One region of the Streptomyces sp. NPDC055749 genome, then DNA from elsewhere that is predicted to be linked to it. Evidence: predicted binding sites of a transcription regulator. Region 1 holds the regulator's gene; each other region holds the start of a gene.

Evidence for each region. The regulator HrcA, encoded in region 1, represses chaperone genes, less so after heat shock. The targets are predictions, from matches to a motif close to TTNGCACTCNGNNNNNCNGAGTGCNAA.
Region 2: a site for HrcA is predicted at 1,822-1,848, ahead of groES (co-chaperone GroES). Genes of this name have one in related genera too.
Region 3: a site for HrcA is predicted at 1,582-1,608, ahead of groL (chaperonin GroEL). Genes of this name have one in related genera too.

The regions. Positions count from the first base shown of each region.
Region 1 covers NZ_JBSHFH010000025.1:93,944-97,217, forward strand. The annotation lists gene ACWGO0_RS20280 (DUF3097 domain-containing protein) at 1-518, opposite strand, end outside; gene ACWGO0_RS20285 (MBL fold metallo-hydrolase) at 544-1,266, opposite strand; gene hrcA (heat-inducible transcriptional repressor HrcA) at 1,431-2,447, shown strand; gene dnaJ (molecular chaperone DnaJ) at 2,448-3,274, shown strand, end outside.
Region 2 covers NZ_JBSHFH010000044.1:17,039-20,312, forward strand. The annotation lists gene groL (chaperonin GroEL) at 1-1,258, opposite strand, end outside; gene groES (co-chaperone GroES) at 1,358-1,666, opposite strand; gene ACWGO0_RS27540 (polysaccharide deacetylase family protein) at 1,888-2,847, opposite strand; gene ACWGO0_RS27545 (THUMP-like domain-containing protein) at 2,963-3,274, shown strand, end outside.
Region 3 covers NZ_JBSHFH010000049.1:35,681-38,954, reverse strand. The annotation lists gene groL (chaperonin GroEL) at 1-1,419, opposite strand, end outside; gene ACWGO0_RS29230 (cold-shock protein) at 1,747-1,953, opposite strand; gene ACWGO0_RS29225 (MoaD/ThiS family protein) at 2,363-2,641, opposite strand; gene thrC (threonine synthase) at 2,671-3,274, opposite strand, start outside.

The DNA.
Region 1 (3,274 bases):
GGGACCAGGTGGTCGACCAGGACGCCCAGTCTCGCGTCCGGGCCGGGGGAGAAGTCGCGGACGATCGCCGGGAGGTCGTCGATGCCCTCCAGGTACTCGACGACCACTCCCTCGATACGGAGGTCGTCGCCCCAGACCCGCTCCACCAGTTCCGCGTCGTGGCGGCCCTCCACATAGATCCGGCCCGCCCGCGCCACCCGCGCACGCGCCCCGGGGACCGCCAGCGAACCGGAGGCCGTGCGGGCGGGGCGGGCGGGGGCGGAGCCCGTGGGGCGTACCAGAGTGACCACGCGGCCCTCCAGCAGGAAGCCGCGCGGTTCCATCGGGAACACCCGGTGCTTGCCGAAGCGGTCCTCCAGGGTCACCGTCGGGCCCTGGGCCGTCTTCTCGCAGCGGATCACCGCCCCGCAGAAGCCGGTGGCGGCCTCCTCGACGACCAGATCGGGCTCGGCGGGGACCTCGGGGGCCGGTACGGACTTCTTCCACGGCGGGGTCAGGTCCGGCTGGTAGCTGCGCATCGGACGACGATACGGCGGCGGACGGTCACGACACGCCGAAGTGCGCCGCCAGTTGATCACGTTGCATCCGTACGAACGCCGCGTCCACCACCGCCCCGTGCCCCGGCACGTACACCGCGTCCTCGCCGCCCAGCGCCAGCAGCCGGTCCAGCGCGGCCGGCCAGCGGGACGGGATCGCGTCGCTGCCGGCCTGCGGCTCGCCGGACTGCTCGACCAGATCGCCGCAGAGCACCACGGCGGGCGAGCCGGGCACCAGTACGGCCAGGTCGTGGCCGCTGTGCCCCGGCCCGACATTGGCCAGGAGCACCTGGAGCCCGCCGCCCAGATCGAGCGTCCACTCCCCGCACACCTCGTGGTGCGGGGCGACCAGGACGTCCACCGACTCGGCGGCGTCGTGCTCGGGCACCCCGTGGTGCGCGGCCGAGCTGTGCAGCTCGTCCGCCCCGTTCCGGAGCAGATCGGCGATGCCGACCGCCCCGTACACCTCTGCCCCGGCGAACGCCGCGGTGCCCAGAACATGATCGAAGTGCGGGTGACTCAGTGCGATATGCGTCACCCTCCGGCCCAGCAGACGCTCCGCCTGGGAACGCAATTCGGCGCCCTCACGGAGCGACGACCCGGTGTCGTAGAGCAGGACACGGTCCGCTCCCGCCACCAGTGCGACCGTCGCATCCCACACGGGAAGCCGTCGCCGGCCCACACCGTTGCCCAACCGCTCCCAGCCCAGCTCTTCCCAAGAGACGTCCATACAACGACGCTATCGGCAACGACCTGCGCAGTCTCGCGGTAGCGTGGCCGGTCGCCCTTGCCCGGGGCCCACCCCACCCCCGTACACTGACCGGGGGGAATGCTGGCACTCGAACGCACAGAGTGCCAGGCGGAGACCGAGAACCACAGCTGGAGGTGTGCGCGATGCTCAGCGAACGCAGACTCGAAGTGCTGCGCGCCATCGTCCAGGACTATGTCGGCACCGAGGAGCCCGTCGGCTCCAAGGCGCTGACCGAGCGGCACAACCTCGGGGTCTCCCCGGCCACGGTCCGCAACGACATGGCGGTGCTGGAGGACGAGGGCTTCATCGCCCAGCCCCACACCAGCGCGGGGCGTATCCCGACGGACAAGGGCTACCGGCTCTTCGTCGACCGGCTCGCGGGCGTCAAGCCGCTGTCGTCGCCGGAGCGCAGGGCCATTCAGAACTTCCTCGACGGCGCGGTCGACCTCGACGACGTCGTGGGCCGGACGGTGCGGCTGCTCGCGCAGCTGACCCGGCAGGTCGCCGTCGTGCAGTACCCCTCGCTGACCCGTTCGACGGTGCGGCACGTGGAGCTGCTCCTCCTGGCTCCCGCCCGGCTGATGCTCGTACTGATCACGGATACCGGCCGCGTCGAACAGCGTATGATCGACTGTCCTGCGCCGTTCGGTGAGACATCTCTGGCGGATCTTCGGGCGCGGCTCAACAGCCGTGTCGTAGGACGCCGTTTCGCGGATGTCCCGCAACTGGTGCAGGACTTGCCGGAATCCTTCGAGGGCGAGGACAGGGGAACCGTTTCCACGGTGCTCTCGATCCTTCTCGAAACTCTGGTGGAGGAGACGGAGGAGCGGCTGATGATCGGCGGCACCTCCAACCTCACCCGCTTCGGGCACGACTTCCCTGTGATGATCCGGCCGGTGCTGGAGGCATTGGAGGAGCAGGTCGTGCTGCTGAAGCTGCTCGGTGAGGCCAAGGACTCGGGCATGACCGTACGTATCGGTCACGAGAACGCCCACGAGGGCCTCAACTCCACGTCCGTGGTCGCGGTCGGCTACGGTTCGGGCGACGAGGCAGTCGCCAAACTCGGCGTGGTCGGACCGACCCGCATGGACTACCCCGGAACGATGGGAGCGGTACGCGCAGTGGCACGTTACGTCGGACAGATCCTGGCGGAGTCGTAAGTGGCCACGGACTACTACGCCGTACTCGGCGTGCGCCGCGACGCATCTCAGGACGAGATCAAGAAGGCATTCCGCAGGCTCGCACGCGAGCTGCACCCGGATGTCAACCCTGACCCGAAGACCCAGGAGCGGTTCAAGGAGATCAACGCCGCTTACGAGGTGTTGTCGGACCCGCAGAAGAAGCAGGTCTACGACCTCGGCGGCGACCCGCTGTCCGCCTCCGGAGGCGGTGGCGCGGGCGGATTCGGACAGGGCGGCTTCGGCAACTTCTCCGACATCATGGACGCGTTCTTCGGTACGGCGTCCCAGCGCGGACCCCGTTCGCGGACCCGTCGCGGCCAGGACGCCATGATCCGGCTGGAGATCGACCTCTCCGAGGCGGCCTTCGGTACGACCAAGGACATCCAGGTCGACACGGCGGTCGTCTGTACGACCTGCAGCGGTGAGGGCGCCGCACCCGGCACCTCCGCCCAGACCTGCGATATGTGCCGCGGCCGTGGCGAGGTCTCCCAGGTCACCCGGTCGTTCCTCGGCCAGGTCATGACCTCGCGGCCCTGCCCGCAGTGCCAGGGCTTCGGCACGGTCGTGCCGACCCCCTGCCCGGAGTGCGCGGGCGACGGCCGCATCCGCTCGCGGCGCACGCTCACGGTGAAGATCCCGGCGGGTGTCGACAACGGCACCCGTATCCAGCTCGCGGGCGAGGGCGAGGTCGGCCCCGGCGGCGGCCCGGCCGGCGATCTGTACGTCGAGATCCACGAGCTGCCGCACGCGGTGTTCCAGCGGCGCGGGGACGACCTGCACTGCACGGTCACCATCCCGATGACGGC
Region 2 (3,274 bases), on a different contig from region 1:
CCAGAGCGGAGCCACCACCGGAGACGATGCCCTCCTCGACCGCGGCGCGGGTCGCGGAGATGGCGTCCTCCAGACGGTGCTTCTTCTCCTTGAGCTCCACCTCGGTGGCGGCACCGACACGGATCACGCACACGCCGCCGGCCAGCTTCGCGAGGCGCTCCTGGAGCTTCTCGCGGTCCCAGTCGGAGTCCGTGGACTCGATCTCGGCCTTGATCTGGTTGACGCGGCCCTTGACGTCGGCGGACTCGCCGCCGCCGTCGACGATGGTCGTGTCGTCCTTGGAGACGGTGACGCGGCGGGCGGTGCCCAGCACGTCGAGACCGGCCTGGTCGAGCTTGAGGCCGACCTCTTCGGCGATGACGGTCGCACCGGTGAGGGTGGCGATGTCGCCGAGCATGGCCTTGCGGCGGTCACCGAAGCCCGGGGCCTTCACCGCGACGGCGTTGAAGGTGCCACGGATCTTGTTGACGACCAGGGTCGAAAGGGCTTCGCCCTCGACGTCCTCGGCGATGATCAGCAGCGGCTTCGAGCCACCCGACTGGATGACCTTCTCCAGGAGCGGGAGCAGCTCCTGGATGGAGCCGATCTTGCCCTGGTGGATCAGGATGTACGGGTCGTCGAGGACGGCCTCCATACGCTCCTGGTCGGTCACCATGTACGGGGACAGGTAGCCCTTGTCGAAGGCCATGCCCTCGGTGAACTCGAGGTCCAGACCGAAGGTGTTGGACTCCTCGACGGTGATGACACCGTCCTTGCCGACCTTGTCCATCGCGTCCGCGATGAGCTCGCCGACCTGGGTGTCCTGCGCGGAGAGCGCGGCCACGGCGGCGATGTCGGACTTGTCCTCGATCGGGCGGGCGGTCGCGAGGAGCTCCTCGGACACGGCCTTGACCGCGGCGTCGATGCCCTTCTTCAGGGCGGCCGGGGAGGCACCCGCGGCGACGTTGCGCAGGCCCTCGCGGACGAGCGCCTGGGCCAGGACGGTGGCGGTGGTGGTGCCGTCACCCGCTACATCGTTGGTCTTGGTCGCCACCTCCTTCACCAGCTGGGCACCGAGGTTCTCGTACGGGTCGTCGAGCTCGACCTCGCGCGCGATGGTGACACCGTCGTTGGTGATGGTGGGAGCGCCGAACTTCTTGTCGATGACGACGTTGCGGCCCTTGGGGCCGATCGTCACCTTCACCGTGTCGGCAAGCTTGTTGACGCCGCGCTCAAGGGCGCGACGGGCGTCCTCGTCGAACTTCAGAATCTTCGCCATGGGCTGTTGCCTGTCCTCTCAAAACGAACTGCGCCCCTGACCACCCGGCTAGTTTTCGCAGGGGGCCAGGGGCGCAGAACAGAAACAAACGTGGGTGAATTACTTCTCGACGATCGCGAGCACGTCGCGAGCCGAGAGGACGAGGTACTCCTCGCCGTTGTACTTCACCTCGGTGCCGCCGTACTTGCTGTACAGAACGACGTCGCCGGTCTTGACGTCGAGCGGAAGGCGCTCGCCGTTCTCGAAGCGGCCCGGGCCCACGGCAAGGACGACGCCCTCCTGGGGCTTCTCCTTGGCGGTGTCGGGAATGACCAGGCCGGAGGCCGTGGTCTGCTCGGCGTCGAGCGGCTGGACCACAATGCGGTCCTCGAGCGGCTTGATCGCAACCTTGGAGCTGGTGGTCGACACGATCCGGTCTCCCCCTTCGGAGATCTCACGGGGTTTAACAGTCTTTGGGGTGGCGACCAGGTCGATCCGTCGTCGCGGGTGCCGGACCTGCCCTGTCGCGCGGTGGTGCTGGCACTCTCCAGTGGGGAGTGCCAGACCCGAGACTATGACCGCGATTAGCACTCGGTCAAGCGGAGTGCCAATTCAGTACCCCGGCGTGGCGGCCGGACCGCCCTCCCGTGTCACACGTAGTCCTCCAGTCTGGCGACCGCGTAACCCTTGTCCGTGACCGTCTTCATGACCCGCCGGATCATGTCGGGCATGGAGCCCTTCCAGTCCTCGCGCCCGCGGAAGTGGGTGAGGATGATGTCGCCGGGGTGCAGGTCGCGGTCCCACTCGCGCCACTCCATGTGGTCGGGGAACGCCTCGGACGACCACAGAGGCACGGCCTTGATGCCGCAGGACTTGGCGATGCGCAGGGTGTCGCGGTTGTAGTTGCCGTACGGCGGCCGGAAGAGCGTGGGCCGCTTCCCGAACCGCTTCGCCATCCTGTCCTGCTGGCCGCAGATCTCCCGCTTCTGCTCTGCGTACGACAGGCCGGGCATATAGCGGTGGTTCAGCGTGTGGTTGCTGAGGGTGACACCGCGGGCCTGCATCTTCTTGAAGTAGCCGTAGTCGTCGTTGATCACGTAGTCGCTGAGGAAGGCGCTGTACGGGATGTCGAGCTCCGTCATCATCCGCAGCAGCTCGGGGTCCTTCTCGGCCCCGTCGTCCATCGTCAGGAAGACGATCCGTTCCTTGGTCGGCACGGTGGTGAAGACGGGCGGCAGCGCGTCCCCGCCGGTGACCTCGAAACCCTTGCGGGTGGTGATGCGCGGTTTGACGGCCGGCGGGGCGGGCGGGACCAGCGGGACCTTCGCCAGCCGCCACTTCTTCGCGACGGCGACCCGGGCGGCCTGCTTCCGCTTCACCTTCTCGGCGTACACGGAAAGCGCGCCGGCCGGCGGCGCCTTCAGTGCGGGCGGCCCCTCCTGACCGGCGGCGGGCGCCGCCGGGCGTTCGCCGCGCCCCGCGCCACCCGCCTTCTCGGCGCCGCCCGTGCCTTCGGCGGCGCACCCGGAGGCGAGTGAGGCGGCAAGGAGTGCGATCAGGACGGTGCAGACCGGCCCACGGGCGAGGAGGCCGGGTCCGTTCCGCTTCATGGCGGATTCTTCCTTTTGTCGTACTAGTTGCATGGCGCCGCATCCTGCCAGTGCGCGGCCGGGCGCCCGGCCCGACACCGCCGCCCGGCCCGCCCGGTCCCCCGGCTGGCTCACAATGGGCCGGGTGAACGCTCTCCCGACGTCCGATGTGCCCGACCCGCTCGCCGGCTTCCACGCCCTGCTCGCCCCCGAGGGCGCGGCGCTCCTTGCCGAGCTACGCGACCACGACCCCGCACGGGAACTGGCCACCGCGACCCGTCTGCGCCGCAGCCACCCCGCCGATCTCGTGTCGGCGGCCCTGGGGCAGGCCAGGCTGCGCCAGCGGGCGGTGGCGAAGTTCGGCGCCGAGGACGCGTACCGGATGTTCTTCACCCCCAACGGGGTCGAGCAGGCGACCCGCACCTCGGTCGCCACCTACCGCGCCCAG
Region 3 (3,274 bases), on a different contig from region 1:
GTGACCGATCGGCAGGTTGCGCACCTTCTCGACGACGACTCCACCCTCGAGACCACCGTTGACGGCGATCTGCTTGAGCGGGGCCTCCAGCGCGAGCTTCACGGCGTTGGCGCCCGTGGCCTCGTCACCGGTCAGGTCGAGCTTCTCGAAGACGGCCGTGGCCTGGAGCAGAGCCACGCCACCACCGGCGACGATGCCCTCCTCGACGGCGGCCTTGGCGTTGCGCACCGCGTCCTCGATGCGGTGCTTGCGCTCCTTGAGCTCGACCTCGGTCGCGGCGCCGGCCTTGATGACGGCCACGCCGCCGGCCAGCTTCGCGAGGCGCTCCTGGAGCTTCTCGCGGTCGTAGTCCGAGTCGGAGTTCTCGATCTCGGCACGGATCTGCTTGACGCGACCCTGAACCTGGTCGCTCTCGCCCGAACCGTCGACGATCGTGGTCTCGTCCTTGGTGATGACGACCTTGCGGGCCTTGCCGAGCAGGTCCAGGCCGGCGTTCTCCAGCTTGAGACCGACCTCCTCGGAGATGACGGTGCCACCGGTGAGGATGGCGATGTCGCCGAGCATGGCCTTGCGGCGGTCACCGAAGCCCGGAGCCTTGACGGCGACGGACTTGAAGGTGCCACGGATCTTGTTGACGACCAGGGTCGACAGAGCCTCGCCCTCGACGTCCTCCGCGATGATCAGCAGGGGCTTGCCCGACTGCATGACCTTCTCGAGCAGCGGAAGGAGGTCCTTCACGTTGCTGATCTTGGAGTTGACGATCAGGATGTACGGGTCGTCGAACGACGTCTCCATACGCTCCATGTCGGTGGCGAAGTACGCCGAGATGTAGCCCTTGTCGAAGCGCATACCCTCGGTGAGCTCCAGCTCCAGACCGAAGGTCTGGGACTCCTCGACGGTGATGACGCCTTCCTTGCCGACCTTGTCCATAGCCTCGGCGATCTTGGCGCCGATCTCGGTGTCAGCAGCGGAGATGGAGGCGGTCGAAGCGATCTGCTCCTTGGTCTCCACGTCCTTCGCCTGCTCCAGCAGAGCGGCGGAGACGGCCTCGACGGCCTTCTCGATGCCACGCTTCAGAGCCATCGGGTTGGCACCCGCGGCGACGTTGCGCAGACCCTCGCGGACGAGAGCCTGGGCGAGAACGGTGGCGGTGGTCGTACCGTCGCCGGCGACGTCGTCCGTCTTCTTGGCGACCTCCTTGACCAGCTCCGCACCGATCTTCTCGTACGGGTCCTCGAGCTCGATCTCCTTGGCGATGGAAACACCATCGTTGGTGATCGTGGGCGCGCCCCACTTCTTCTCGAGGACGACGTTACGGCCCTTGGGGCCGAGGGTGACCTTGACGGCGTCGGCGAGCTGGTTCATCCCGCGCTCGAGACCGCGCCGTGCCTCCTCATCGAACGCGATGATCTTGGCCATGTGAAGTGGTCCTCCCGGACAGGGGTGGATTTCTCCGGACCGAGAGGCGCCCGCGACGGACGGCCAGAGGCTGTGCGGTTCCTTGCCCCGCACAACCTGCGAGCCTCACCGGCCCGGTCCAAGTTTCTGTCACTCTCACCTGGAGAGTGCTAACGCCAATGATTAGCACTCGACCCCTGCGAGTGCAAGCGTCCCCCTCGGGATGTGGACAAACACGAGGGCCGGATCCGGGACGCGCGACTGGGTCCAGGACGCACGAAGGGCCCGCACCCCTGGGGGTACGGGCCCTGCGCGCGTGAGTAGTGTCGTTGGCCGACCGCGCCGAGCTCAGCCGACGGCGAGCTTGACCATGTCCGCCTGCGGCCCCTTCTGGCCCTGCGAGATTTCGAATTCAACTCGCTGACCCTCTTCGAGGGTGCGGTACCCGTCCATCTGGATCGCGCTGTAGTGGACGAAAACATCCGCACCACCGTCGACCGCGATGAAGCCGTACCCCTTCTCCGCGTTGAACCACTTGACGGTGCCCTGAGCCATGCCTAACTCCCCTATTACTGGCCCTTGCACAGGACCGCACTTCGCGGGCCCGGGTCAGAACTCACCCTCCGACAGGAGAGGGTGTGTGCGCCGGAACGCGTCGACCGCGGCCGAATGTATCTGCCCAACTGCCCTCTGCAACAGGTCAATCGGACGAGAAATCTGGGCACAGCCGATCGCCCCTTTATGGGGAATTCATGAGATTCCTGGGCAAGTCGGGCCCGACAAAGGCCACTTATGACGCAAGGGGGTCGAACACTTTGGCTGCTTCTTATCGCGACCGGGCGCATTCTCATATGCGGGCGGCACAGGCAGCGGAGGGGACTTCCCAACTCTACCGCGTCTAACCATGCAGAATTGCCCCCTCCGCTTCTCTCGCGGAGGGGGCAACAGGGGTAACGCTGCGAAGTCAGCAGCCGCCTGCGACGGCCGGGATGATCGAGACACCCGCGCCGTCCGGGGTGGCCGCTTCCAGGCCGCCCTCGAAGCGCACGTCGTCGTCGTTGACGTACACGTTCACGAAGCGGCGGAGCTTGCCCTGGTCGTCCAGGACGCGGGCGGCGATGCCCGGGTGGTTCTTCTCCAGGGAGTCGATGACCTCCGAGAGGATCGCGCCCTCGGCCGGTACCTCGGCCTGGCCGCCCGTGTAGGTGCGGAGAATGGTGGGGATGCGGACCTTGACGCTCATGGTGGGTGCCTTCCTTCGGTCTCGGGTGGTCAGCTCGTAGCCAGGCCGGCGTCGCGGAACGCGTCCAGGCTCGGCCGGATCGTCGCGGTCGCCTGCGAGGTCGCGGCCACCGCGTCGAGCGTCTTGAGGCCGTCACCGGTGTTCAGGACGACCGTGGTCAGCGTCGGGTCGAGCAGACCCGCCTCGATCAGCTTCTTCGTCACGCCGACCGTCACCCCGCCCGCGGTCTCCGCGAAGATGCCCTCCGTCTGCGCGAGCAGCTTGATCGCGTCGACGATCTGCTCGTCGTTCACGTCGTCCACGGCGCCGCCGGTGCGGCGGGCGATGTCCAGCACGTACGGGCCGTCGGCCGGGTTCCCGATCGCCAGGGACTTGGCGATCGTGTTCGGCTTCTGGGGGCGCACGACGTCGTGACCGGCCTTGAAGGCCACCGAGACCGGGGAGCAGCCCTCGGCCTGGGCACCGAAGATCTTGTACGGCTTGTCCTCGACCAGACCGAGCTTGATGAGCTCCTGGAGCCCCTTGTCGATCTTCGTGAGCTGCGAGCCGGACGCGATCGGGATCACGAGCTGGTCGGGCAGCTGCCAGCCGAGCTGCTCGCAGATCTCGTACGCCAGGGTCTTGGAGCCCTCG